2 linked regions of the Myxococcus hansupus genome follow. The protein of the gene in region 2 interacts with the protein of the main gene of each other region in a pairwise test. Links are inferred from orthologs where the notes say so. Each region holds a gene or a part of one and is shown on either strand. Other genes may lie near its edges. The genes, in order: A176_RS28595 and priA.

Region 1 (13,198 bases), 390 kb from region 2 along the record:
GTCGTTCTTCTGAAGGGCCCCCATCAGGGCGGCGGCGGTGAGGGCCTGCGACAGGAGCACGGCGGCGGCGGGCGCGGTGTGGTGGGTGGCACGCGCCTGACGCGACAGCTCCGTGGTGGAGGCCAACACCACGCGCAGGTCCGTCTTCTTCAACAATCCACTGACAAGCTCGTCGGACATATCGGTTGCGACTAGCGTGCCCGAGCCCGCATTGCCCGCCAACGTCAGAAGGCGGGAGCCCCGCCGCCCGCCCGCCGGCCAGCAGTGGGGCCTGGGGTGACGCATAAGGTCAGCCTTATGCCTCCGTGTGGGTGTGCTGGCATGCGGGGGTGCGGAAGAAATCCAGCCCCGGCGCTGGAACGGCTATAAACCGCCGTCCGACTGTCACCTGCCCTCGACGTGGACGCGGCAAGACGCCCGCGCGCCGCCGCTGGAGATTCGATGAGCACCCAAGCCGCTGCCGCCGTAGAAACGAAAACACCGCTCCTCAAGTCCCGTCTGGGCTCGTTCCTCGCGGTGGTGCCCCTGTCCGTCTGGGTCGTCAACCACCTGTGGGACAACCTCTCCGCCTTCAACGGCGCGGACGCCTGGCAGAAGTCGGTGACGACCTACGCCAACCCGTTCTCCCAGGTCTTCACGTTCGTCATCGTCCTGCTGCCGCTGCTCATGCACACCGGCTGGGGCATCGTCCGCCTGTTCAGCTTCAAGCCGAACAACGTCCGCTACAACAACTACGGCAACCTCAAGTACATCCTCCAGCGCCTCAGCGCGGTGGGCGTGCTGGCCTTCCTGGGCGCCCACATCTGGCTGGCCTTCCTCTACCCGCGGCTGGTGCTGGGCCACCCGGAGGCGTTCGACGACATCGCCCGGGAGATGCGCTACCACCTCCCCACCCTGGTCGTTTACCTGCTGGGCACGCTGGGCACCTCGTTCCACCTGGCCAACGGCATCCAGGGCTTCGCCATGGGCTGGGGTCTGCTCTCCAGCGAGCGCTCCATGCGCAAGTTCGAGCCCGTGGTCATCATCACGTTCCTCGTCCTCACGGCGATGAGCTGGGCGGTCATCTACGCGCTCTACACCGCGGGCGCCGCCTTCAGCCCCGTGGGCGCCACCCCTCCGTGATGCCCCGCCCCGGCGCCACGCGCGCCGGGGCCTCCAGGTGCTGAAAAGCCCACCGGCCGCCCCCGAGTCTTCCGGGGAGCGGCCGGTTTCATTTCAGGGCACCGAAGGCGTCAGCCGGGGCCGGGACTAGAACGGGATGTCGTCGTCGCCAGGGCCGCCGTTGTGGCCTCCACCGCCCATGTCGTCCGGAGGCGGCTGGCCGTAGTCGTTGTTGTCGCCGCCGCGCTGCTGGGAGAACTGCCGGCGTCCACCGCCACCGCCTCCACCGCCGCCCATGCCGTCTCCGGCGTCACGCCCGCCACCGCCCAGGAACGTCACGGCGTTGGCCACCACCTCGGTGGTGTAGTTCTTCCGGTTCTCCTTGTCCGTCCACTCGCGCGTCTGCAGGCGGCCCTCGACGTAGCACTGCCGTCCCTTCTTCAGGTACTCGCCGCAGAGCTCCGCGAGCTTTCCCCAGACGACGATGCGGTGCCACTCGGTCCGCTCCTGCTTCTGGCCATTCTTGTCGACCCAGCTCTCGCTGGTGGCGATGCGGAAGTTCGCCACCGCTTGCCCACCGGGAGTGAACCGGACCTCCGGGTCCGCCCCCAGGTTGCCGATGAGGATGACCTTGTTCACGCCTCCAGCCATGACTGCGTTCCTTTCTCACGAGAACCGGTCCACCACGGACCGGTTACGACCCGGCGGGCAGCACCCGCCGGGTTTGATGCCCACCTATAGCAGCGGGGACTGACACCCAGCCAGAAACCGGATTTGTTCCTGGGGGCCGTACGCCTGCCTGCCATCCGGACGGGGAGGCCCGTCCGGTGGGGCGCGTGAGAGACGCGGCGGAGGCGGACTACCCGCCCGGGCGGGTGTCGGCGGTGGGAGACTCGGGCGCCTTGCCCGCGGGCGCCACCACCTCCACCGCGTTGAGGCCCGCGGGCGTCCGGGCCGGAGCCTTGGCCTCCGCCACCTTCTGCGACAGCGTGGAGTCCAGGCCCTTGGCGAACGACGCCAGCCGCGCGTCCGACGCGCCCAGGGTGCGGCGCAGGGACTTCCAGAACGGGTGGTCCGCCTGGCCCGCCTGCACCAGCGCGCGCGCCAACAGCGTGGTGCACGCGTCCCGGTCCCCGGCGCTGGCGGCGCGCAGCGCCACCACCAGCTCCTCCGGCGCGGTGCGGGCCACCTCGCCCAGGGCCTCCGCCATCTCGCCCTGGGACTGGGCATCCGTGCCCGCCGCGCCCGCCAGCTCCAGCACACGCGCGAGCGCCTCCGCGTTACCGCCCGCGGCCAGCTCCACCATGCTGCTGACGCCCGGCACCTCCACCGACAGCAGCCGCGCCACCTCGCGCAGCCGGCCGTACACCTCCGTGGTGGCCGAGTAGCTGTCCAGCAGCGTGCGCGCGCCCAGGTAGTCGTGCGGGTTGGACTGGTACAGCCCCTCCGCCAGCACCGCGCGCACGGCCGGGTCGCGCTCGCTGCGCCACGCCGTGCGCAGGAAGCCGATGTTGCGCTGGTCGCGCTGGGCCCCCAGCTCCAGGTACGTCTTGATACGGGCGGCCACGTCGTTGAGGCCCCCCGCCGGACGGCTGCTGTCCGCCAGCGCGGCCACCGCCGTGGACGGCCCCAGGCTGGAGCCCGTGGCGGCCACCGCCGCGCCCAACGCGTCCAGGCCCGCGACGATGGGGCCCGCGCGGCCCGCGAAGTCGTTGGCCATGATGGAGAAGGTGAAGCGCTCTCCGCCCGCGCTCGTCACGTAGCCGCTCAGCGCGGAGACGCTCTCCAGGGTGCCCGTCTTCGCGCGCAGCCGGCCCACGGCGTCGCTGCCCTCGAAGCGGTACTTGAGCGTGCCGTCCTTGCCGGCGATGGGCACGGAGGACAGGTACTCCGGCGCGAAGGGGAAGCGCTGGACCATGTGCCGCAGCAGGCCGTTGAGCTGCGTGGCGGAGAAGCGGTTGGCGTCGTTGAGGCCGCTGCCGTTCTTCATCACGTAGGTGCCGCGGGGGATGCCCACGTCGCGCTCCAGGAACTGCTCCACCACCTCCACGCCCTTGGTGAAGGAGCCCGGGGCGCCGCGCAGCTCCGCGCCCATGGTCTTCAAGAGCTGCTCGGCCACGAAGTTGCTGGAGAGCTTGTTGAGGCGCTTGAGCAGCACGTCGAAGGTGTCCGACTGGGCCACGTGCAGCATGCGGGCCTTGGTGGACGTCTTGCCCAGCTTCACCTTGCCCTTCATTTTCACGCCGCGCGTCGTCAGCATCTGCTTGAGCGACTGCCCGAAGTACATGGGCGGGTTGTCGATCTTCTTCCAGACGCTGACCGCGCCGCCGCGCTCGTTCGGGAGCTGGCCGCGCACGACAATCTTCTGCTGCAGGCCCACGGCGTCCGACTTGACGAACACGCGGCGGGCGCGGCGCGGACCGGTGGTGAGCTGGTTCTCCAGCACGAAGTAGTCGCTGGGCGGCTCCACCTCCACCGACCCCTTGGCGCCCGGCGCGTTGCCGGGCCGCAGGTAGATGGCCACCGCGTTCCAGTTGAGGCTCACCGCGCCGGTGGGCGCCATGTACGCGCGGTCCGTGTCCTCCTGGTCATAACCGGGCGGCGTGCGCTCGGCGTCGAACCAGGAGTCATCCACCACGATTTCGCCCACCTCGCGCACGCCCGCGTGCCACAGCTCCGCGACGATGCCCCACAGGCGCTCGGTCGTCATGGACGGGTCGCCCTTGCCGCGCACGTAGAGCGTCTTCACCTTGCCGTCCGCGCCCAGCTCCGGCTCCACCAGGAACTCGGTGTCGTAACGGAACTCGGGCCCCAGGGACGCCAGCGCGGCGGCGGACGTCACCAGCTTCACGTTGGAGGCCGGGTTGAGCAGCTCGTCGGCGTTGTGGCTGAACACCACGGTGCCGTCGTCGAGGCTCTGCATGAGCACGCCCATGCGGCTCGCCTTCAACGGCGCGCGCTGGAGGACCTCCAACAAGGCCGTTTTCAGCGCCTCGCGGTCCGCCCGTTTCGCATCGGGAGCGGGCGCGGCGCGCGCGGCGTGAGAAAGCGACAGGAAAATAATGGCCGACGCGGCCAAGATGGAGCTGGCTCGATGGACCTGCACACTCTCTCCGGGGAAGTCAGGTGCCATTATGCGGAACGGGGCAAAAGACGAGCAAGGGTGAGAGACAGCGTGAGTCCACGTCTGGGCGCTCGCTCTACCAGCAGGCAGAAACCTGACATTCCAACTGTAACGGCGTGACTGACGCGGGACCCCAGTGAAACACGCCTGTCCACGAGGTGACTTCGATGAGAGCGGTGGTGCAGCGCGTGCTGGAGGCGTCGGTGACGGTGGAGGGCCAGCGCGTGAGCGAAATCGGCCCGGGGCTGCTCGTGCTGCTGGGCGTGGGCAAGGGTGACACGGAGGCGGATGTGCCGTGGATGGTGGAGAAGCTGGCCACGATGCGCATCTTCGAGGACGCCGAGGGGAAGATGAACCTGTCCCTGGAGGACACGTCCCGGCAGCTCATCGTCGTCAGCCAGTTCACCCTCTACGGCGACACGCGCAAGGGCCGCAGGCCCAGCTTCATCGACGCCCTGGAGCCCGTGGCCGCCAAGGCCCTCTATGAGCGCACCTGCGAGCTGCTGCGCCAGCGCGGGCTGAGCGTGGGCACCGGCATCTTCGCCGCGGACATGAAGGTGGCGCTCGTCAACGACGGGCCCGTCACCCTGCTGCTGGAGAGCCCGGGCCCGGCTACGCCCAGCAAGGGCTAGATGCGAACCCCGGAGCTCTTCGTCACCAGCGCCGCCAGCCCCTGCTTCGCCAGCGCCGCGCCCCGCAGGTGCGCGGTGAGCGCGCCCAGCTCGCGAATCCAGTTGGCCGCGCGCGGCCCCAGTCCGGAGAAGGCCACCGTGAGCGGCGGCGGCTGCGCCTGCTTGCCCAGCCAGTACGCGAGCACCTCGTCCTTCTCCGGCAGCGACGGCAGGCGCATCCGCTCCTGCTCGCGCGTCAGGAGCCGCTCCAGCTTGCGCGGCAGGTTCACCTGCCAGTGGGCCACCTTGCGCGCCGGGCGCCACGCCCAGTCCGCGAAGGCGTAGCGCTCGCCGGGGGAGTACTCGCCCCGGCCCTGCGTGACGAAGACCTGGTCCGGAGGAAACTCGGGGAAGGGCTCCCACTGCCCCGCCAGCAGCGAGGCCAGGCCCACGTCCTCGCGGGGCCGGAAGCGGAACTGGTCCCGCACCTCCCGCGCGGCGCGCGCGTCCCAGTAGGGGTAGTTCGCCTCCTCCACCATCAGCGCCAGGTGCAGGGCTTCATCCCAGCCGTCCGCGTAGCCCATCTCGGCGTCGCCCACCTCCCAGCCGGAGGGGCCCTCCGCCCAGGGGAGGAAGACGAGCCTGTCCACCAGGTCCGCCCAGGGGTCCGCGTCCAGGGAGCGCACCCCGCCCGGAATCGCCGTGGCGAGCATCCGCTCACAGAGCATGCGCGCCTGGCCATCCCCAACTGCTCCTGGAGCGACTCCAGCGCGCCGGGGGCGTCCCCCATGGCCCTCCGGAAGAAGGGCAGCAGGTGCTCATGAAAGAAACGGTCGCTGATGGGCCTCAGGACGACGTCCATGGTGCGGATGTTCCCCCCGGAACGCCGCCCGGCTCAAGGCCGCGCGTCTTCCTGGACGATGAGCGCGTGGATGTCCGCGGCCGTGGGTGCCTCGAGGATGGCGGCCCGGAAGCGAGGATTCTTGAACAACCGCGAGATGCGGGCCAGGGCCTTGAGGTGAACCCCCGCGCTGTTCTCCGGCGCCACCAGCGCGAAGAACAGGTGGGTGCTCTTGCCGTCAATGGCCTCGAAGTCCACGCCGGCGCGGGACACGCCGAAGGCGGCCTGGAGCTGGGCCATGCCCGGCAGCTTGCCGTGGGGAATGGCCACGCCCTCGCCGATGCCGGTGCTGCCCAGCTTCTCGCGCTCGCGGAGCACCTCCACCAACCGGTCCGAGGATAGCTGCGGGTGGGCGCGCACCAACGTGGCGCTCAGCTCGCGCAACACTTCAGGCTTCGTCCGCGACTGCATGTCGGCGATGACGGCTTGGGGGCTGAGGAACTCGGCGATTCTCACTGACGCTCCCGCGCTGGCGCTCCTGGTTGGCGGCAATTACTCCTCACCCCTCATTAGTGCAAGGGTGGCCTGTCATCATGCGCATGCACCGCGCCTACTGCGCATCATGACGCGGAAGGGAAGCCCGTCCTCCAGGGTGATAGGGCTTCATCTGCCCGCGTGCTCCACTGAGGGTGGCGACGACCCCCACCCCGCGCAGCCAGGGACTTCCCATGAAGCGTCCGCTCCTGTCGACAGACATCGACATCGCGTCGTTGTCGACACGTGGTGCCAGCGGGGGGCGGCGCCCGCACCCGCGGGTGATACCAGGGCATCCCCGTGAAAGCGGCGGTCACACCCTCGGCACACAGATGGCCCGGATGACGCCGGCGCGTTTCATCGCCCATCGGCCGGCGGGGCTCACCGGGTGAGCGCGCTCGCGGCGGCCTTGGCGGCGTCACGCGCCGTCACCCGGCAAGCCCGGTGACGGCGCACGACGTCAAACTCAGGTGCCCGTGGCGGCGACCGCCGGGGCGTGCGGCTCGATGAGGCCGTACTGGCCATCCTTGCGCCGGTAGACGATGCACAGCGACTCCGACTCCACGTTGTGGAAGACGTAGAAGTCGTTGTCCATCAGGTTCATCTGCATCACCGCATCGTCCACGGAAAGCGGCTTGACGGTGAGGTGGGTGGCCCGCACCTCGCGCGACGCGCGGGGTTGGGCCGCGGGGGGAGGCGCCGACACCACCGTGGGCTTCGGTGCCGCCTCGCTGCTCGCGGAGGCCTCGGCCAGGGACGTCAGCTCCTCGACGTCCGGGACCTCGAACACGGCGTGGCGGACCCGGAGCTGCTCCACCAGGTCCTGCCGGTGGTGGACGCGCTCACGGCCATGGTGCGTCTTCAGCTTGTCACGGTAGCGGCGAAGCTGGCGTTCGATCTTGTCCATCGCCAGGTCGATGGACGCGTACATGTCATCGCTCTTGTCGCGGCCCCGGAGCACCCATGCGCCGGAGTGGATGGTGATGTCCGCGTGATGCAGGTGACGCTCCAACGACAGGACCACATGGGCCTCGCCGGCGCGATCCAACAGCCGGTTCACCCTTTCGACCTTCTCGCGTGCGTACTCCTTGAGGGAATCCGACGCCCCGAACTGACGGAAGGTGATGTTGAACTGCATGCGTGGCTGCCTCCTAGGGTGAGAGGTGAGCTCCGTGACGGATCTGAAACTTTCCCAGCCCCGGAAAGCAACCCACCCCGCCAGGTTGCCTGTTCCCGGACACACCACCCGTCCGAGGGACGACATCCCGCCTGCACCCCACGTCACTGGCACGGCCCCGTTTTTGGGGCCATGCCGGTGACGATTCCGTCACGTCACGCGCCGCGTCAGCTCCCGCGAGCAGCCGCCCGCCCGTCACTGCACGTTGACGACGCGCTCCTCGGAGTGGAACACCGACGCCGAGCAGCCAGCGACTCCCGTGCACTCCAGCACCGTGCCCGGCGCGGTGCCGCTCAGCGTGAGCAGGTGGACGGCGACCGGCGTGGTCTGCAGCAGGTTGAAGCTGACGGTGCCCTCCTGCTGTGTGGTGGGGACGGTCGCCGTGGCGAGCCCGCCCTCGCGCAGCAGGGTGGCGGTGATGGGGCCCGGAATTTCGCCCTCGGGCATCCAGCGGAAGTCGTACGGCTGGCCGCGCATGAGGCGGTCCTCGGCGCCGGGGCCCTGGAAGGAGAAGAAGCGCTTGGCCTTCCCGTCCTTCATCACCAGGGTGACGGTGTGCGTGCCGTCCTGGAGGACGACGCGCGCGTCCTCCGTGGGCTGCCGCTCCCAGATGTTGGGGTCGAAGTCGTAGTAGGCCCGCGTGGGCACGCACACGTCGCGGCCCGCGGTGCCATCCACGCCGCCGCGCTCCAGCGTCATGGGCTGGCCGTTGAAGGTGGCGGTGACGCCCTCGCGCAGCTCGGTGCAACGCCCCCCCGCCGCCGAGGAGAACGTCACGGTGACGCGGTGGGAGCCCAGCTCGTCCAATCCCTCGAAGACATCCACATCCGACTGGGCGAGCGTGAGGGTGCGGTCCGCCATCGTCGACAGGTCGACGACTTCCGAGGTCAGGCTGCCGCCACAGCCCGACAGCAGGCCCACCGCGACGACGGCCCCCGCCGGGATGCGAAGAAGATTGCGACAAAGAAAGGGGTTCATGCGCCGCGCACCCTATACCCCCGCCCCGGCCGCGGCGAGCAGCCCTTCCAGGCGAACCTTCACTTCCGGCCACTCCGTGTCGATGACGCCGTAGTACGCGCTGTCCCGCACCACGCCGCCGCGCACCAGCATGTGGTTGCGCAGCACGCCCTCGAAGCGAGCACCCAACCGCTCGATGGCCGCGCGAGAGCGCGCGTTGTGCTGGTCCGTCTTGAGCTGCACCCGCATGACGCCCAATGCCTCGAAGGCGTGGCGCAGCAGCAGGTACTTGCACTCCGTGTTCACCGGCGTGCGCCACACCCGCCGCCCCAGCCACGTGTAGCCAATCTCCAGCGTGCGGTGGTCGCGTTGGATGTCGAGAAAACGCGTGGAGCCCACCGGCGCGCCGGTCCGCTGCTCCAGGATGACGAAGGGGCGCTCGCTCCCTCGCTCGGCCGCCTGACACGCGCTGTCGATGAAGTCCGCGACGTCCGCCTCCGTCCGCAGCGCGCGCGAGAACCACGTGAAGATGTCGGGTTCGCACAACGCGGCCAGGGCCGGCGCGTGCTCCGGGCGCAGCGGCTCCAAGCGGACGTGCCGCCCTTCGAGCGTGACGGGCGGGACGACGAGGGGCACGCACTCACGGCGAGGCATGCCGGAATCGGGCGGAGGGCTGGCGCTCATGGCCGCCCCACTCTGCCCACCCCGGCACGCCGCGGACAAGCGGCGCGCCGGAGGCCCTGGACTCAGTAGTACCGCTTGCGCTTGCTGCTGGGGAGGATGCCCAGCACCTCGCGGTACTTGGCCACCGTGCGGCGGGCAATCTCGGTGCCCTGCGAGCGCAGCAGCTCCACGATTTTCTGGTCCGAGTACGGGTTGCGGGCGTCTTCCTGCGACACCAACTGCTTGATGTGGTGCTTCACCGCCTCGCTCGCGGTGTCCTCACCGGACACGCGGGCGATGGACGAGTTGAAGAAGTACTTCAGCTCGAAGATGCCCTGCGGGGTGTGCACGTACTTGCTGGTGGTGACGCGGCTCACCGTGGACTCGTGCATGCCGATGTCCTCGGCCACGTCCCGGAGGATGAGCGGCTTGAGGTGGGCGATGCCCTTGTCCAGGAAGTCCCGCTGGAACTTCACGATGCTCTCGGTGACCTTGTAGATGGTCCGCTGCCGCTGGTGGATGGAGCGGATGAGCCACATCGCGCTGCGCAGCTTGTCCTGGATGAAGTCCTTCGTCTGGCCGGGGCCCACCGCGCCCGTCTTCAACGCGTTCCGGTAGGTGCCGGAGATGCGCAGCTTGGACAGGCCGTCATCGTTGAGCACCACCGTGTACTCGTCCCCCATCTTGTAGACGAACACGTCGGGGGTGATGTACTGCGCGTCGTCCCCGCTGAAGTTGCGGCCCGGCTTCGGGTCCAGCTTCGGGAGCAGCCGCACCGCCTCCACCACCTCTTCCAAGGTGACCTTCAGGTCCTTGGCGATGGCGGGCAGGTTCTTGCTCTCCAGGTACTTCATGTGCCGCTTGATGATGAGGCCCAGCAGCGGCGCGTGCGGCTCCTTCATCCCCTGGAGCTGGATGAGCAGGCACTCCTGCAAGTCACGGGCGCCGCAGCCGCGCGGGTCCAACATCTGGATGCGGCGCAGCGTGCGCTCCGCGACGTGCATGGGCACGTCCGCCTCGTTGGCCAGGCGGATGAGCGGATCTCCGTCCACTTCCGGCAGCTTGAGGTAGCCGTCGTCATCCAGGTTGCCCAGGATGAGCATGGCGATGCGGCGCTCGGCGTCGTTCAGGCGCAGCGTGCCGAGCTGCTCCTGGATGTGGTCGACCAGGTCCTCCTTCTTGACGAGGTTGGCCTCGAACGACGGCAGGTCGTCCGTGGCCACGTTCCCCTTGTTGGAGGCGGTGGTCGGCTCGTTGAACTGGTAGCTGTTGAGGTACTGCTCCCAGTCGATTTCCGGGGGGCCCTCCCCGTCCGCCTTGAACTCCGTGGCGGTGTCGCTGGTGGCCGCGGGCAGGTCCATGTCCCGCGGCATTTCCACGTTGTCAGCCTCCAGGGAGGCTTCACCGGGTTCCTTGTCCCCCACGTCTCCCGGGGCCTGCTCGTCGGGCTGCTCCAGCAGTGGGTTCTGCTCCATCTCCTCGCGGACCTGCTCGAGCAGCTCCATGCGGGACAGTTGGAGGAGCTTGATGGCCTGCTGCAGCTGCGGCGTCATCACCAGCTGCTGGGCAAGCTTCAGGCTTTGTTTCAGTTCCATCGCCATGAGACGGGGTCTCCAGGGTTGACTTGGTCCCTCAGCCAGAGGGCCACAATCAAAGACCGTGCCAACGTAACAAGGAGCCCTGACTTCGTCTAGCCCCGAAACGAGGGTCCCTTGCTTGCATGCTCAGAATTCCACAAGGAATTCGAGAGCTTGGAACCACTCAGGGTGTCACATGCGCGTTGACAAGTCGGCGCAAAAGCGGGGCCAACCCATTCTAAGCACGCCTCTGACAGGTGGCCAGCCGTCCTTACAGCGCTTGTTGGAGGCGGAACCGTTCCCCCAGGTAGACGGCTCGCGCCTTGGGAGACGCGGCGATCTCCGCCGGGGTGCCCTCTTCGAGAATCTGCCCCTGTGCGATGATGTACGCGCGATCACAGATGCCCAGGGTGTCCTGCACGTTGTGGTCGGTGATGAGGACGCCCAGGCCGCGCTCGCGCAGGAGGAAGATCTGCCGCTGGAGGTCGCCCACGTTGATGGGGTCCACGCCGGCGAAGGGCTCGTCGAAGAGGATGAAGCGGGGCTGGGGGATGAGGCTCCGGGCAATCTCGGCGCGCCGGCGCTCGCCACCGGAGAGCGTCTCCCCCAGGGACTCGGACACGTGCGTGAGGCCGAACTCCTCCAGGAGGGTGTCGGCGCGCTGCCCGCGGGCCTTCGAGTCCAGATCCTTCTGGCGCTCCAGCACGGCCAGGAAGTTGTCGCGCACGGTGAGCTTGCGGAAGACGGAGGCTTCCTGTGGCAGATAGCCCACACCCCTGCGGGCGCGGCGGTGCATGGGCAGGTGCGTGAGGTCCTCGTCCCCAATGCGCACGCGTCCCGCGTCCGGAGACACCAGTCCCACGACCATGTTGAAGCTGGTCGTCTTGCCCGCGCCGTTGGGGCCCAGCAGGCCCACCACTTCGCCGGGCGCCACGCTGAAGGACACGCCGCCCACCACCTTGCGGCGGCGAAAGGTCTTCTCCAGGCCCTCCGCGTACAGCTTCGCGCTCATGGCTGCGTGCCTCCCTGGGCGGAGGGGGCCGCCGGGCGGGCCGGGGCCGGGCGCCCCTTGCGCTTGGCGGGCGCGGGGTTGGCGGGCATCGACTCGAAGACGATGACGGCGTTCTCCACTTCCAGCCGTTCATTGCCCAGCGTCAGCCGGACCTTCGTGCCGCGCATGTGCGTGGTGCCCTGGCGCGCCTCGGGCGAGCCCGTCACCACCAGCACGCCGCTGGGCACGTCGTACTCGGCGCGCTCACCGCGGGCCAGGCGGTCCCCGTCCACGGCCTCCACGCCGCCGGTGCACACCACCCGCGTCACCTCGCGCTGCGGCGTGTAGTTGGCCGTCATCCGGTCGCACTTCAAGTCCAGCGTGCGGTGCTTCACCTTCACGTTGCCCGTCAGCGTGGCCTGGGACTTCTGGAAGGTGACGTTGTCGCCGTTGATTTGAACGGGCTCCTTCAGGTCCTTGGCGCCACCCAGGGGGTTGGGGGCGCGGGTGCCCGCCGCCGGAGCCGGGGCCACCGCGGCGGGCGGCGTGCCCTGCGCGGGCGTGGCGGCGAGCACGGGCGCGGGCTGCGCGACGAAGAAGGCCGTTACGAGGAACTCAATCACTGGGGCGCTCCCACCACGGTCTCCACCGAGCCCGCGAAGTTGAACGTCTCGTCCGGGAAGTACAGCTCGAAGCGGTCCGCCCGCAGCCGGTAGTCAGGTCCCTTCACCGTCACGCCCTCGTTTCCATGCGCCCGCTCCGTGGTGGCGTCGTACGTCAACCGGGGAGTGCGGGCCTCCATGCCCTTTCCGGTGCGGATGATGACACCGCCCGAGGCCACCACCTGCTTGGACGCGAGGCTGCCCTCCATATTCGGAGCGCTCACCTCCACGCCGCCCTCCGTCCCCGGAGGCGCCCCCGCGCCGGACTGGCCCGGCGGAATCTTCAGGGTGGCGTTGGTGGCCCACACGTCGCCGGTGGTGCGCTGGTAGGAAATCTGCTCCGCGGTGCCGGACCGCGTCAGCCGCTCGCCCTCGAAGGACTCCAGGCGGGCGCCGTGCAGCACCACCTCGGGAGGGGGCTGGGCCTCGGACGCACCCGCGCCTGCCCCGGGCTTGCAACCGGGGGCGAACACCAGGACGACGAGGCTGGCGGCGAGCAGGCGTGACACGGGGCTTCCTTATCACCCAGCCGAGGCGGGCGCCGCCTCCGGAAGTGGCACGTCCGCGCCCACCGGTGGACGCGTCTTCCAGCGCTGGTGCATCCACACCCACTGTTCCGGGGCCCGCCGGATGGCGTCCTCGATTCGGGTGGACAGGGCCGCGGTGAGGGTTAGGGCGGCCGCCTCGCGGTCCGCGTCCTGGGGCACCGGCACCTCCTCCATCGTCAGGCGGTAGCCGTCCCCGTCCCGGTGGCAGAAGCCCGTCACCACCGAGGCCCCCGTGCGAATGGCCAGGTCCGCGGCGGCCCGGGGCGTGGCGGCGAGCTGGCCGAAGAAGGGCACGAAGAGCGACTGCACCTTCGTGTCCTGGTCGATGAGGATGCCCAGGATTTCGCCGCTGCGCAGCGCGCGCAGCATGGCCCGGGCCGCCCCCTCCTGGCCGCGCCAGATGCTGCGCACC
Region 2 (15,373 bases):
CCTCGCCCCCCGCCGAACGGGCCAGCCCGAGCACCGTGAAGTAGTCCGCGTCCTGGATCTCCTCGAACTTGGCCTCCAGGCGCCGGACGTCCAGTTCGGGAGGCAGGTCGCCCGCTTCGTCGTCATCCCCGCCAGGCTCCAGCGAGATGAGCCCCAGTGTCCGCGCCACCGCGAGCGACTTCAAAGCCGAGTCCTGGGGCAGTCCCGCGCCCAGGAGCAACGCCTCCAGCGTGTGCTCGCCGTCCACCTGGGACAGGAGGTGGAGGTCTCTCGGGGGCAGACCGAAGTCACCGGGGGCCAGGTGGATGTCGCCGCGGGTGACGCGCGCGCGCAGGCCGCCAGCCGCGTCGAGGAGGGACTCGGAGGTGAGCGTGTTGCGCAGGGCCTCGGCCAGCAGGTGGAGCGGTGGGCGCGTGGCGGCGGCGAGCGCCACTTCGTGCGGCGCCGGCTCCGCCACCAGCCGGTAGAGCGTCGAGGGCTCCGCCAAGGCGTCCAGGAACACCTGCTCGGTGTAGCGCTGGACCAGGGGCACGGCTTCGGACTCGCGCAGGTAGCCCCGGCCTCGCAGGGCCTCCAGCAGCGCGGCGGTGGTGGCGCTGCGCACCAGCCGCAGTTCGCCTTCCTGCCTCGCGTCGATGAGGCCGTCCGCGCGGGCCCGGTCGACCAGGCTCTCCCCCGGGGCCGAGGAGACAGCGCCCACCAGCGTGCCATCCCTCAACCAGAGGACGCGCAGGGCGTTCATCACCTTCAGCTCCAGGCGCATCTCCATGCGGGCTTCGCACAGACGGAGCACCAGCTTCGTCAGGCCGTCCTGGGTGACGCTGCCACTGCGCGCCACCGCCAGCTCCGGCCGGCCCGGCGGGGCCTCCAGCGGAAGAAGGGAGGCTCTCGCCTGTGCGGCGGCTTCCTCGGCGTCTCGGAGCGCGCGCTCCTCCAGCTCCAGGCGCTCACGCTCGTTCCGCTCGCGCTGGGCCTCGGACTCGGCTTCGACGCGGGCCTTCTCTTCGCGGAGGGTTTCCAAGGACTGCTCGACGGATTCGCGCGACTCGCGCTCCTTCGACAGGTTGTCGCGAAGCTGCTGGTGCTCCAGTCGGAGCTCCGCGAGCTCCTCGGAGATGCGTGCATTCTCCGCGAGCAGCCGGGACTCGGATTCGTTACGGGCCCGGGATTCATCCTCGAGCCGCGTCTCCAACGTGGCGCGCTGCTTCGCCTCCGCGTCCAGGCGCACTTCCAGGGCGGTGCGATGACGGCCCTCCGTCTTCGCGCGGGTGGCCGCTTCGGCTTCGGCCTGGGTGGCCTGCTGGATGCGGGCCTCGGCGTCGGCGCGGCGCTGGGCTTCGGCCTCGGCACGTGACTCCGCATCGGTGGCGGACTTCAGCGCGGCCTCGGCGCGGGCCTCGGCTTCTGCGCGCTTCTGGGCTTCCGACTCCAGCCGGGACTCCAGCTCCGCGCGCTTCTGGGCCTCGGCTTCTGCCTGGGCGGCGACGCTGGCGCGGTGCGCTTCTTCTGCCTCGGCACGTGCCTGCTCGGCGGCGTGCTGCTCGGCTTCCTTCCCTGCGAGGGCCTCGGCTTCGGCTCGCTGCCGGGACTCCTGTTCCGCGCGGGCCTCGGATTCGCGTTCGGCGCGGGCCTCGGCTTCGGCTCGGCGCGTGGCCTCCGTGGCGACCCGGGCCTCGAGTTCGGCGCGGGTCGCGGCTTCGGTCTTCGCGAGCGTCTCCGCCTCGGCGCGCAGGGCGGCTTCCCGTTCGGCTCGGGCTTCGGCTTCGGCGCGGGCCTCGGCTTCACGCTCGGCGCGGGCTTCCGCGTTCACACGGGCCGTGGCTTCACCTTCCGCGCGGATTTCGATGGCCGCACGGAGCTTGGACTCGCGCTCGGCGCGGGCCTCGGCTTCGGCACGGGCCTCGGCTTCGCGCTCGGCGCGGGCTTCCGCGTCCTGATGCGCCTTCGACTCGTTCGCGGCGCGGGCTTCCGCGTCGAGCCGAGCCTTCGACTCGACCTCGGCGCTCGCTTCGGCGTCGACTCGGGCGTGTGCGACGTGCTCGGCACGGCGCTCGGCGTCAGCATGAGCGGACGCTTCGCTGTCGGCGCGCGCTTCGGCTTCGGCACGAGCAGTTGATTCAGCGTTGGCGCGGGCTTCGGCTTCGACGAGGGCTGTCGTCGCGGCGTTGGCGCGGGCTTCGGCTTCGGTGCGAGCGGCGGCCTCAGCGTTGGCGCGGGCCTCCGCTTCGACGAGGGCTGTCGTCGCGGCATTGGCGCGAGCCTCGACTTCGGCACGAGCAGTCGCCTCAGCGTTGGCGCGGGCCTCGGCTTCGGCACGAGCAGTCGCCTCAGCGTTGGCGCGAGCTTCGACTTCGGCACGAGCAGTCGCCTCAGCGTTGGCGCGGGCTTCGACTTCGGCGAGGGATGTCGTCGCAGCGCTCGCGCGGGCTTCGACTTCGGCGAGGGATGTCGCCTCAGCGTTGGCTCGGGCTTCGAGGTCCGCGCGGAGGGCTGACTCGGCTTCGACTCGAGCTGCCGCTTCGGCGCGCGCGGTGGCTTCCGCGTTCTCGCGAGCCTCCGCCTCCGCATTGGCGCGCGCTTCGGCTTCGGCTCGCGCTTCGGCCTCGGCGGTCGCTCGGGCTTCCGCTTCGGCCCGTGCGGCCGCCTCCGTGTTCGCTCGGGTTTCGGCCTCTGCACGCGCAGTCACTTCAGCGTTGGCACGGGCCTCCGCTTCCATGCGCGCCGCAGCTTCAATCTCCGCGCGCGCCGCGGCTTCCGCATGGGCGGTTGCTTCAGCGTCGGCGCGCGCTTCGGCGGCCGCTCGGGCTTCCGCTTCAGCCCGGACGCGCGACTCCGCGTCACTTCCAGCCGAGAACTCCGCTGCGACACGGGCTTCGGCCTCAACTCGGGCCGCGGATTCGCTATCGGCTCGCGACTGCGCCTCGACCAAGGCCGTCGCCGCGGACTCCAGGCGCGCTTCCGCGTCGACTCGGGCCGCAGATTCGATTTCCGCGCGGGCTGCCGCTTCGGCGAGGGCGGTCGCCACGGACTCCAGGCGCGCTTCCACCTCAGCCCTCGCGGAGGACTCGATTTCAGCCAGCGCCTGCGCCTCGGCCAACGCGGTTGCAGTGACCTCCAGACGTGCTTCCACATCGGCCCGCGTCGCGGACTCAATCTCCACGAGCGCCTGCGCCTCGGCCAATGCCGTTGCCGTGGCCTCCAGACGTGCGTCCGCGTCCGCGCGCGCCGAGGACTCAATCTCGGCCCGCGCCTGCGCTTCCGCCAACGCGGTTGCCGCCGCTGCCACGCGCGTGTCCACATCGCCCTGCGCCCGAGCCTCCGCCTCGGCGAGCGCGGCCGTGAGGGCCTCCAGACGCGCTTCCGCATCCACTCGCGCGTCCGCTTCAGCCTGGGCCAAGGCGATGGCCTCGGCCTGCTCCCGAGCCGCCAAGTCCGCACGGGCCTCGGCTTCCGCGTGGGCGTGCGCCAGTTGCTGCGCGCGAATGTCGGCTTCGAGCCGCGCCGCGGCCTCGACCTCGGACCGGGCTTCCGCGGCCTCGCGGGCACGGGTCTCCGCATCGATGCGCGCTTCCGACACCGACGTCTGGCCTTCGGCGGACTCGACCCGGCGCTCCGCGACCTCGCGCGCCTTCGACTCCGACTCTGCGCGGACCTCCGAGACGACGCGCCCCGCCGCCTCCGCCTCCAGGCGCGCTTCGAGCGCCTTCAGCGCCTGGGTCGCAGCGGCGGCTTGCGTCTCCGCGGCCTCGCGAGCCTGGGCCTCGGCATTGGCTCGGTCCTCGGCATCGATGGCCCGGAGTTCCGCCTCGGCACGTGCATCCTCGGCCTGCCGCGCCAGGGCCTCGACTTCAGCCGTGAAGGCCTCCGCTTCCGTGCGGAGGGTGACTTGCGATTCCAGCTCCGCGCGCAGGGCCGAGAGCGCGTCGACGTCTCCCGCCGACTGCTCGATTCGACTCAGGACGGCCTTGGCCGCCGCGTCCATCGACACACTCGAGTCCCGCTGCGCCCGAGCCTCGGACTCACGCTGGCGGAGCGTCTCCAGCTCGGCCTCGGCTTCGGCCCGGAGCACCGCTTCGCGAGAGTGTTCTTCTTCCTCGGTCGCGAGGCGTTCCTGGAGCGCCTGGAGTTGCTGCTCCATTTCACGGCGCCGCGCGGACTCCTGCTCCAATTCCGCGGAGACGGAGTGCACACGTGCGTGGGCCTCTTCGAGCTGGCGCTCGGCCTCCTCCTGCTGAGCCTGCCACTGCGCCATCAGCGCGGGGACCGCGAAGCCGCCTGCGGCGGGCGCCACGGGCGGACTTTCAACCGGCTTGGCCACGGGCTCCGCCGAGCGCGTGTCCTCAGTTTCCGAGTCGAACCAGTCAGCGCCAACACTCGGCGCGGGCGCCGAAGACTCCGGTTCCGAGTCGAACCAGTCTTCGCCAACACCCGCTGCTGCCGAGGTCTCGGCGGCCTCTGGAGAGCCGGCCTCCGCGTCGTCACTTTCGTGACCCGACGCCGCGGCTTGAAGCTCCGCCTCCAGCAATTCCCAGTTGGACGCGGACACCGCCGCGGCATCTGGCTCCGACGCGTCAGCGGAGTCACCGGCGGTCGGATCCGACGCATCCGCGGAATCGCCAAGCGCGGATTCCGTCCCCCAGGCGTCTTCCGACTCCGTGTTCGCGGCCGCTGTTCCCCAGGAATCGTCCGACCCGGGAGTGGCCGACTCCGTCCCCGCCACACCACCTGGCACAGAAGCAGCCGGATCCGTTTCCCAGGAACCATCCGACGCAGAGGGGTCCGACCCGTCCCCCCAAGAAGCATCCGATGCCGCCGCGACCGCGTCATTCTCTGACGCATCGCCCGAATCCAAGGAGGCTGACGCCGCCCCCGCCACATCCGAAGACGCGGGGGTGTCCGATGCCTCCCAAGAGTCGTCCGACTCCGCTCCCGCAGCAGGTGCCGCCGAGGCGGCCCACGAATCGTCCGACTCCGCGCCCGCAGCAGGTGCTGCCGACGTGGCCCAGGAGTCGTCAGCATCAGGTGCCGCCGACGTGGCCCACGAATCGTCCGACTCCGTTCCCTGCTCGGGTGCCGCCGACGCAGCCCAGGAGGTATCCGACTCCGCTCCTGCCTCGGGTGCTGCCGACGTGGCCCGGGAGTCATCCGACTCCGCTCCCGCCTCAGGTGCCGCAGACGCCCCCCAGGAAGCATCCGCCTCAGGTGCGGCCGACGTGGCCCAGGAGTCATCCGACTCCGCTCCCGCCTCAGGTGCTGCCGACGTGGCCCAGGAGTCATCCGCCTCAGGTGCCGCCGACGCGCCCCAGGAGGCATCCGACTCCGCTCCCGCCTCAGGTGCTGCCGACGTGGCCCAGGAGTCATCCGCCTCAGGTGCCGCCGACGCGCTCCACGAGCCACCCTGCTTCGAAGCCTCCGTCTCCCATCCAGACGCAGCCTCTCCGGGCGCATCCCCCACTCCGGCCCACGACGCCTCCGGCGCCTGGCCAGCGAACGCCATCTCCGGGTCGGGAGGCAGCTCCGTCCAGGGGGTGCCATCCGTGGCGGGCAGAGGCTCGGCGACAGGGCCACCGCGCATGGCCGCCAGCTCCGCTTCCGCATCGGAGAGGGAATCCCGCGTGCCAGCCTCCGGCGTCTCCACGTCGAAGAAGCCTTCGTCCCCGAGTCGAGGCGCAGCAGGCCCAGGTTGGGTGACGGGCTCCTCCGTCCAAGCCAACTGCCCGACCGGAGGCACTTCTCCGTCCGCCTCCGATGCGTCGTCGAGCCCGGCCAGGCGCTCCGCCTGAGCCCGCAGCTCCGCCTCCATGCCCTCCGGCTCCGCCGCATGCCCCCGAGACAAGCCGGGGTACGCCCCTTCCCCGGGCGCAGCGCCGCTCACCGCCGAGCCCCAATCCGAATCCGAATCCGAATCCGAAGACGGCTCTCCCCACCCGTCCGCCGAGTCCTCCGACGCAGCCGGCTCGGGGGCCACCGGCGGGGCCTCCACCTCGGGCTCCGAGGCCGTGCTCGAACCGGACGCTCCGTGATGCTCGCGTTGCTGCTCCGCCACGTGGGCGGTGCGCTCCGCGTCCGTCATCGCCGCCAGCTCCCAGTCCGTCTGGTGCAACGGAGCCAGGTCCCCGAAGAGCGCGTTCGCCAGCGCGGCGTCCCCAGCGACCGCGGGAGGCGGCGTCGCATGCCACGTTTCGCCGTCAGCGCCACTCGACACCCCGGCGCCACCCGCGGACGCGGGCATCCGCCGATTCTCCACCACGTGCCAGGCATCCGCCGCATCCGCGGGGGCCCGGACCAGGGAATCCACCAGCGAGATGAAGGCCGCGCCCTCCAGCGGCAGCGGCGCCACGGGGGCGCTGAAGCCGGGGATGGATTCGCCCAGAAGCAGCACCCGGGCCGACTTGCCGTCCGGGTGTTGCAGCAGCTCTTCCAGCACCAGGTGGCCGCGGCCACTCTCCACGCCGGGCGCGAGCACGAGCAGCACGGGCAGGTGGTGCCCGTACGCGATGAGGGCATCCGCGGCGGACGTGGCGAGGATGACCTCGTAGCCGTCACGCGTGAGCAGACGCCGCACGGCGGCGATATTGGCGATGTCGTCGTGGACGAGAAGGACCGGTGCGCCCATGGGGGGGCCACGAGTCTACAGCATGGCTCCCGGATCCACGTCGATCACGACCTTCACGGTGGAAGGAACTTCGGCCAGGGCCGCTTCCACCCGGGCGAGCAGCGGGGCGAGCGCCGTATGCGTTGGCCCCTTCAAGAGGAACTGCCAGCGCGTCTTCCCTCGGATGCGGGAGATGGGCGCCAGCGCCGGGCCCAGCAAACGGACCCCGGCGGACGCGGGCGGCATGTTCCGGGAGACGAGGTTCCCCAGGGAGCGCGCCACGCTCGCCGTCTGCTCGGGGTGCTCCCCTTCCAGGCGGACGGCGGCCATGCGCGAATATGGAGGGTAGGCCAGCGCCTTGCGCCACTCCAGTTCCTGGGTCGAGAAGCCGCTGAAGTCGTGGGCCAGCACCCGCCGCACCGGCTCCGCGTCCGGGTTGTAGGTCTGGACCAGCACCCGCCCCGGGTCCTTGCCCCGGCCCGCGCGGCCAGCGACCTGGGTGAGCAGGTGGAAGGTGCGCTCGGCGGCGCGGAAGTCCGGGATGGACAGGGACGTGTCCGCCATCACGACGCACACCAGCGTGACGCCAGGGAAGTCGTGCCCCTTGGCCACCATCTGCGTGCCCACCAGGACATCCAGCTCCCGGCGCGCGAACGAGGCCAGCATCTCCGTCAGCCGCTCCGCGCTGGTGGCCGAGTCCCGGTCCAGACGCGCGACGCGCGCGGTGGGAATGCGCTCCAGGACCTCCGCCTCCACGCGCTCGGTGCCGATGCCCAGCTTGAGCATGGGCCCCGTGCACTCCAGGCACTGCTCCGGCACGGGCATGGCCAGGCCACAGTAGTGACACACCACCCGGCTCTGCGAGCGGTGGTGCGTCAGGCACACGTCGCACTCGCTGCACTTGAGTGACAGGCCGCACACCTCGCACAGGAGCACGGTGCTGTGGCCCCGGCGGTTCAGGAAGAGGATGACCTGCTGGCCCCGGCCAATCGTCTCCTCCATCGCCGCGAGCAGCGGCGGACTGAGGATGGGCGCCTCCTCCGTCACCACGCCCTCGCGGGGCCGCTCCAGGCGCAGGTCCACCATTTCAATGGAGGGCATGGGCCGGTCGTCCACGCGGCGCTTCAGCTCCAGGAGCCGGTAGCGTCCGCGGTTGACGTTCTCCAGCGTCTCCAGCGCGGGCGTGGCCGAGCCCAGCACCACCACCGCGCTGGCCTGCTTGCCTCGCACCACGGCCAGGTCGCGCGCCTGGTAGCGCAGCTTCTCCTCCTGCTTGAAGGAGGGGTCGTGCTCCTCGTCCACGACGATGAGGCCCAGGTTGTTCACCGGCGCGAACACCGCCGAGCGCACGCCCACGGCGATCTTCACGTCGCCCCGCCGCAGTGCCTGCCAGTGGAAGAGCCGCTCCCGGTCCTTCAAGGCCGAGTGCAGCACCGCGACCTCCGAGCCGAAGCGGCTGCGGAAGCGCCCCACGAGCTGCGGCGTCAGCGCGATTTCCGGTACGAGGATGAGGGTGCCCTTCCCCAGCGTCAGCGCATGCTCCGCCGCGCGCAGGTACACCTCCGTCTTGCCGCTGCCCGTGACACCGTGAAGCAGGAAGGGCTGGAAGGCGCCCGCGTCCAACGCCGCGCGCAGCTCCACGCCCGCCGCGGCCTGCTCCGGCGTGAGGTGGTCCGGACGGCCCTGAATCAGGCCCTCCTTCACCCCCGCCTCCACCGTCTTCTCCTCCAGCTTGGCGAAGCCGCGCGTGGCCAGCTTCTTCAGCGTCTCGCGCGCGCCTGGAATCGCGTGGGCCACTTCCTCCAGCGGCGCGCGGCCTCCCACGGCCAGCAAGTAGGCGAGCGCGGCGGACTGCGCGGGCGCCCGCGACAGCTCCGGCGGCACCTCGTTCACGAGCGCCACCGCGAAGTGCTGCACGTCCGGCTTGGCTTCCTTCTCCTCGACCGCCTTCGACAGGCCCGGGGGAAGCGCGCCGCGAATCACCTCGCCCAGCGGGTAGCGGTAGTGCACGGCCGCGAAGCGCAGCAACGCGATGAGGTCCTTGGGCAGGGACGGCGAATCCTCCAGCACGCGCTGGACGGCCTTCAGCCGCACCTTCTCGCCGGGCGGCGGGGACGCGGGCCCCAGGTAGAAGCCCAGCGCCGTGCCTCGACCAAACGGCACGAGCACGCGCTGCCCGGGCTCCAGGCGGCCCGCCAGCTCCTCCGGCAAGGTGTAGGTGAATTCGCCCCGGACGGGGCGGCCAACGGCAATGGAGGCCAGGACGGGAGCGCTCACTTCGGCGCGCACTGTAGCGGCGACGGCGGGCTCTGACAGTTCCCGGCGGCTTTTCACACCGGAGGTGCGCACCGTCCTGGAACCCCGCGTCGTGGGGGCCTTCGAAGGCGCCGCGTCCTCCCCGCTCCACAAGGGTCGCTGTTCCATGACTCTCCCTTCAACCGCCACCCCAACCCCAGCCGTCCTGCTACCGGGGTCCACAGTGCAGGGAGGGTCTGACATGTTTCGCGGGTTCCGCCGGAAGACGGAACCCGGGACGTCAGGGAAGCACCGGGGACTCAGGCGCCGGTGACCTTCTTCCACGAGGGCCGGGCGCTGACGCGCTCCCACCAGGAGGCCACGCCCTTGTACTGGCCCAGGAGCGTTCCGCCGCCCGCGGCGACGAAGAAGTCCATGTACGGCATCCAGCAGACCTCCGCGAGCGAGAAGCCGTCGCCCGCGAGGTACGGCTGCTTGCTTAGCACCGGGTCGACGAGGCCCAGGACGCGCTCGACGCCCTTCATACCCTCGTCGATGCGGGCCTCGTCCGCCGCGCCGCCGCCGAAGAAGGGCTTGAAGAGGCGCTCCCAGATGACCTTCATCGCCGCGGGCGTGAAGTAACTGTGCTCCACGCTGATGAACTGCTCCATGGCCGCGAACGCGCGCGCGTCGGACGGCGTCAGCGCGGCGCCCGGCAGCTTGCGGTCCAGATAGCGGATGATGGCGCGCGACTCATAGACGCGGAAGCCGTCGTCATCCTCGAACGCGGGGATGACACCGAAGGGCTGACGCTCCACGTGCGCGGGCTGCTTGTGCTCGCCCTTCGCGAGGTCGATGAGAACGAGCTCCGCCTCCTGGCCCTTCTCCGCCAGGGTGGTGAGGACCATGCGCGTGGCCGTGCTCATCGGGTGGCCGTACACCTTCATGTGAGATTCCTCTTCGCGGCGGGCCGGGGAGAGTCCCGGCCTGGCGGGGCCACACTCTTCATGGCCACCTCCAGCGCCGCAAGGAATTCAGGAAAGTGCCGTTCCCGCCGGGGCGCGTCATCCCCGGCGGCCCTGACGGTCTACAGGGTGAAGAGCGCGTCGGGCAGGCTGGCCCGGTTGTCACCCTTCAATGCGGTGAAGCGCAGGTTGCGCTGGCCCCCGCGCCAGACCTCGATGGTGCGCGGCATCAGCTCACCGGTGGCCGGCGAGTTGTAGTCGAGGAAGCGCACGTCCCAGGCCGTTCCCGAAGCGTCCGTGTAGCGGAGGCGCGCCGGGCGGAAGGAATCCTTGTAGACCCAGAACTGCGGACGCCCCTCGGCCATCTCGCCGAGGACATAGGCGACCTCGCCGCCCAGGCGCGCCAGACCGGTGCGACCCGTCTCCACGCCGAGGCTCTGGAGGTGCCGCAGCACCGACTCCTTCACCTCCTGCACGTTGCCACTGCCCGTGGCGAGCAGCGGGCACACCTGCGCGACGAGCACCGACATGGCGGGAATCTCGGTGCCCTGCGCCTTGCGCCGGCCTCCGGACTGGACCACCGCGGACGGCGTGCTGCCGTCGGCCACCGAGGCCTCGAAGCGGCAACGGCCGGGCGTGCGGATGGACAGCACGCCATCCCCCTGCACCTCCGGCCGGTCCGTGGGCGTCCCCAGCGCGGCACCAGCCTCCTTCACCGACGCTCCACCGAAGCTGAGGGAGCCTTCCACGCGCAACGTGGAGAGCCTCTGCTCGGCGCGCTCCGCCGCCATGCGACGGATGATGGAGCTTCCGGGCAGCACGTAGGCGCCCGCGGCGAAGGAGACCAGGACTGCGAGGAGTGCAACGGTGCGCTTCACGGCTTCTCCGTCTTCACGACTTCACGCATGAACTCGAGCAGGCCGGAACGCAGCTCCGGGCGCTTGAGCGCGTAGGCGATGTTGGCCTTCAGGTAACCCACCTTGTCGCCGGCGTCATACCGCTGGCCCTTGAAGCGGTAACCCAGGAGGCCCTGCTGCTGCTGGAGGGTGGCCAGACCGTCGGTGAGCTGGATTTCCCCGCCCACGCCCGGCGTCTGGTTCTCCAGGATGGGGAAGATGTCCGGCGGCAGCACGTAGCGGCCAATGACGGCGAGGTTGGAGGGCGCGGTGCCCTTCTTCGGCTTCTCCACGATGCGCTCGATGCGCATGACACCGTCGCCCAGGTCCGTGCCCGCGGCGATGCCGTACATGTGCGTCTCGTCGTCCGGCACCTCCATGAGGGCGATGACGGCCTGGTTGTACTGGCGGTACACACGGGCGAGCTGGCGGATTCCCGGCTCCTCGGCGTCAATCATGTCGTCGCCCAGCAGCACGCCGAAGGGCTCGTTGCCGATGACGCTCTTGGCGCACAGCACCGCGTGACCCAGCCCCTTGGGCTCCTTCTGACGGACGCTGACGACGCGGACCAGCTCCGCGATGGCGCGCAGCTTGTCGGCCTCGCCTTCCTTCCCGCGCGAGCGCAGGGTGGTCTCCAGCTCGAAGCCGATGTCGAAGTGGTCCTCGATGGAGCTCTTGCCCCGGCCGTTGATGAGGACGACGTCTTCGATGCCCGCGGAGACCGCCTCTTCCACGATGTACTGGAGCGTCGGAGTATCGACGATGGGCAGCATCTCCTTCGGAACCGCCTTGGTCGCCGGCAGAAAGCGCGTGCCCAGGCCGGCTGCCGGGATGACACACTTGCGGATGAGGGGCTCTACCTTCGGGGTTTTGGAGGCCATGAGGGCTGCGAATCTATTGATGGCGTCTGACCCCATCAAGCCGGATAGGATGCTCATGTCATGTCGCTGCGTTCCCTGGTGCTGATCGCCCTCTGTGTGTCCACTACCTCGCTGGCTCAGCCGGCCGAGGACCTCCGGGATGTCATGAGCGCGCGCGCCTATGGCATGGGCGGCGCCTACCGGGCCCTGGGCCTGGGCGGCGACGCGATGCTGGGCAACCCCGCCGCCATGGTCCTCTTCCCGTCCTACCGGCTCGAAGGCACGGGCGGGTGGGACGTCGAGAAGAAGGAGGGGCAGCTCGGGGTCTCCGTCATCGACGCGGCCACCAGCCGCCTGGGCATGGGGCTCGACTACCACTGGGTGAGCGTGGGCCGCGGCGGCGCCCGCGCCAGCGCGCACATGAGCTCGCTGGGCGTGGGCCTGCCCGTCAGTGAGATGCTGATGCTCGGCGCCACGGTCCGCTACCTGCGCATGAGCGGCCAGTCGCGGTTCGCCAACTCCGTCACGGGTGACGCCGGAATCATCCTGCGGCTGTCCCAGCAGTTGATGGCGGGCTTCTCCGCGCACAACCTCGTCGATACCGGCAACGAGGAGCTGACCCGCTACTACTCGGCGCACGTGGGCGTGATGACGGGGTTGCTGACGCTCGCGGGCGACGTGCGCGCGGACTTCACGACGAACGACGCGACGACGTTCACGTACCACGGCGGCATGGAGTACATCCTCGGGCAGGTGTTCCCGTTCCGCGCGGGCTACACGTACGACGGCTTCACCCGCACGTCCCAGCTCAGCACGGGGCTCGGCTTCATGTCCGAGGGCGGCGGCGGAATCGACGTCGCCTACCGGCATGACCTCGGCGGCCCCAAGGGGCGGCTGCTGGCGCTGACCATCAAGCTGAACATGAACTGAGTCAGCGCGGCGCCCGGAGCGGCAGGTAGCGCTCGGAGGCGGCGAAGCGGAGCAGCTCCACCAGCTCCGCCTCGTTGTCCCGGCGCGCGCGCAGCACGGTCAGCGCGGGCCCCATGCTGCCACAGGCCACGAGCCCTGCCCGGTTCGCGGAGTCGCGCGCGGCGTCCGCGAGCGCGGAGGCCTTGAAGTTCTGCGTGCCCGGCTCCAACAGGGCCACGGCGCGCTCCAGGGCCTTCGGGGAGAGGGACTCACGGACCACGCGGGCCTCTTCTCCGGTGGCGCGGGGGTCCTTGAGCACGGTGGACAGCAGCGCGAGGGCGCGGAAGAGCTGGCGTCCCTTGAGGGCCCGGAGCGCGAGCAGGTCCGGCGACAGGGACAGCAAGGCGCGTCCCGCGTGGAAGCGCAGCTCCGGCGCGGGCATGGACTCTCGCAGGAGGAGGCGGCCCACGAGCAGGCGCGGATGGCCCGCGTGCACGGCGGTGAAGGGCGGACCGTCATCCTCCGCGAGCACGAGCTCCGGCAGGTGGACATCCAGCATCCGCGCGGCGGTGTGCAGCGCGTCGAGCACGTCGGGTGCTGCCGGGCCCGCGGTGGCGCGCAGCAGCTCCGAGGAGCCGGCGGCGCGGCCCTCGGCGGGGAACAGGCGGCAGAGCGCGATTCCGGTGCAGGCGAGCAGCTCGCCGGAGGGCGTCCGCAGCCCCGGGTGACGCAGGCCCGCGCGCTCGTCGGACGTCAGCGGCGGGCGCTGGCCTTTGGGCGCGGGGGTTTCGAGGCCGTCGAGCGCGTCGGCGATTTCGCGCATCAGCGAGGCGCGGTCGGGGTCGCCGCGCTGGTCGAAGTACTCCGCGAGCGCGCGGTACGGCGCCGCTTCCAGCGGGCGCTCCCGGATGTGCCGAAAGCCGTCGGGCTCGGTGTCCTGGGCGGGCAGGTAGGCGGGGGCGGGAGCGGGAGCGGCGGATTCGCGGGGCTCCGCGGCGCCGGGCGCGGGTTTGGGCGGCTCGGGCGGAGCTGGCGGCTTCGCGATGAAGGTGCGACCCGGTGCCGGGGCGGCCATGGTGCCTTCGGGACGCGCGCCACGCACGACCCGGCGCACGGGGTCCATGCGGCCCGGAGGTGCTTCCCAGGAGATGACTCGCGTCTCGGGCACCGACGGCGCGTTGAGGTCCAGCACCTCGCCCGTGATGAGGTCGATGGCTCCGGCGCGCTGCGGGCTCTGCTCGTCCGTGCCCTGCCGTGCGGCGGGCTCCGCGTCGCGGCCAGGGGATGCTGCACGGGCCGAGGCTCGCTCTCTCCGCGATGGCGCGGGCGCTCGCGGCGCAGCGGCGGCGGGAGGGAAACCTGATGCGTCCGCGGTGTCGGCTGGGGCGCGAGGCGCGGGGGCTGGCTTGTTGCCCGGGGCCGAGGCGGGATTGCGCGGCGCGGGGCTTGGGGGGAAACCCGCTGCATCCGCGTTATCGCTGCTCGCGGCGGGGGCGCGAGGCGCGGGGGCTGGCTTGTTGCCCGGGGCCGAGGCGGGATTGCGCGGCGCGGGGCTCGGGGGGAAACCCGCTGCATCCGCGTTATCGCCGCTCGCGGCGGGGGCGTGAGGTGCGGGCGCCGGCTTGTTTCCCGGTACCGAGGCGGGATTGCGCGGCCGGGGCGCGGACGCGTTTCCGGGAGCGGAAGAAGGATCGCGTGGCGCCGATGCTCCTGGGCCGCCCTCTCCTCCACCGGAAGCACGCGGGGCAGAAGCTGAGGCATTCCCTGGCTCTGAGGCCGGGTTGCGCGGCGCGGGCACAGGCGCGTTTCCAGCGGCAGACGCCGGGTCACGCGGCGCGGGCGCCGGTGCGTTTCCGGGAACTGAAGCCGGGTTACGCGGTGCGGGTGCGGGTGCGGTCCCACTGACAGATGCCGGGTTACGCGGTGCCGGTGCAGTCGCGTTTCCGGGGACCGAAGCAGGGTTACGCGGTGCAGGTGCGGGAGCGTTTCCAGCGACAGATGCCGGGTTACGCGGTGCCGGTGCAGGCGCGTTTCCGGGGACCGAAGCAGGGTTACGCGGTGCGGGCGCTGCCGCACTTCCGGAGGCCGCGGCCGGGTTGCGCGGCGCGGGCGCGGGCGCATTTCCGGGGACTGAAGCAGGGTTGCGCGGCACAGGCGCTGCCGCATTTCCTGAAGCCGATGCAGGGTTACGCGGCGCGGGCGCCGGTGCGTTTCCAGGAGCAGACGGCGGATTCCTCGGCGCGGGCGCTGCCGCATTTCCTGAAGCCGATGCAGGGTTACGCGGCACAGGCGCCTGGGCGTTTCCAGGCGCAGACGCAGCATTCCTGGACGCCGAACCCGCCGACCCTCCAGAAGGCGCTGGGTTGCGCGGCGCGGGCGCCGGTGCGTTACCAGGCTCAGAGGCGGGATTGCGCGGCGCGGGCGCTTGTACGTTCCCGGGCAGCGATGCGGGGCCGCGTGACTCGGGCCCTGATGGAATCATCGCAGCAACGGCCGCCCCTGGGTCCGTCGTGGACGTGACCTCACTGGCCAGGTGCTCGACGTTCGCGGGGGCGTGCATCAACGCGGGCGGCGCGGGAACGAGCGGCGCCCGGGGACCACTTGGCTCGCGACGCGGCGTCGCGGAGCGCGGGGGCTCGGGAGGAGGAAGCTCACGCTCCTCGCGCGCCTGACGGAGCCCTTCCGCACGACGCGCGTAGATCTGCGCGCGTTCGGGATTGCCCAGCACCTCGCGCCACAGCCGCGCGAGCCGGTCCCACGTCTGCTCACGCTCCTCTTCGTCCTCCGTCGCGGTGGCCGCGTGCTCCAGCGCCCAGGCGGCCTCGCCCAGGTGCTCTCGCTGAAGCAGGCGCTCCACGAGCATCAACCAGGCGTCCTTGTGGCCCGGCTCGTAGCGCACGGCTTGCCGCAGTT

What was found.
Region 1: the proteins of priA (region 2) and A176_RS28595 interact in binary tests that used the Escherichia coli proteins (3 or more experiments, as listed by UniProt). The link is inferred for Myxococcus hansupus from one-to-one orthologs.

The regions. Positions count from the first base shown.
Region 1 is NZ_CP012109.1:7,315,220-7,328,417, forward strand. What follows is about bases 1-2,879. They hold A176_RS28595 (single-stranded DNA-binding protein), read right to left. Parts: upstream 1,753-2,879; coding sequence 1,249-1,752; downstream 1-1,248. Other genes in these bases: hslO (Hsp33 family molecular chaperone HslO), read right to left, coding at 1-180; A176_RS28590 (succinate dehydrogenase/fumarate reductase transmembrane subunit), read left to right, coding at 442-1,122; dacB (D-alanyl-D-alanine carboxypeptidase/D-alanyl-D-alanine endopeptidase), read right to left, coding at 1,961-2,879. Also shown: more of dacB, read right to left, coding at 2,880-4,207; dtd (D-aminoacyl-tRNA deacylase), read left to right, coding at 4,393-4,857; A176_RS28615 (PTS sugar transporter subunit IIA), read right to left, coding at 5,732-6,193; hpf (ribosome hibernation-promoting factor, HPF/YfiA family), read right to left, coding at 6,678-7,349; A176_RS28625 (hypothetical protein), read right to left, coding at 7,584-8,366; A176_RS28630 (GNAT family N-acetyltransferase), read right to left, coding at 8,379-9,029; rpoN (RNA polymerase factor sigma-54), read right to left, coding at 9,092-10,609; lptB (LPS export ABC transporter ATP-binding protein), read right to left, coding at 10,857-11,597; A176_RS28645 (LptA/OstA family protein), read right to left, coding at 11,594-12,199; LPS export ABC transporter periplasmic protein LptC, read right to left, coding at 12,196-12,747; A176_RS28655 (lysophospholipid acyltransferase family protein), read right to left, coding at 12,760-13,198. UniProt on the Escherichia coli protein: Plays an important role in DNA replication, recombination and repair. Binds to ssDNA and to an array of partner proteins to recruit them to their sites of action during DNA metabolism. Acts as a sliding platform that migrates on DNA via reptation.
Region 2 is NZ_CP012109.1:6,922,216-6,937,588, forward strand. Bases 6,326-9,392 are described here. They hold priA (replication restart helicase PriA), read right to left. Parts: upstream 9,020-9,392; coding sequence 6,632-9,019; downstream 6,326-6,631. Other genes in these bases: A176_RS27005 (hypothetical protein), read right to left, coding at 6,326-6,616; A176_RS27015 (glutathione S-transferase family protein), read right to left, coding at 9,151-9,392. Outside these bases: more of A176_RS27005, read right to left, coding at 1-6,325; more of A176_RS27015, read right to left, coding at 9,393-9,777; A176_RS27020 (hypothetical protein), read right to left, coding at 9,918-10,673; UTP--glucose-1-phosphate uridylyltransferase GalU, read right to left, coding at 10,670-11,572; A176_RS27030 (PorV/PorQ family protein), read left to right, coding at 11,633-12,481; A176_RS27035 (hypothetical protein), read right to left, coding at 12,483-13,628; A176_RS39240 (hypothetical protein), read left to right, coding at 14,384-14,980.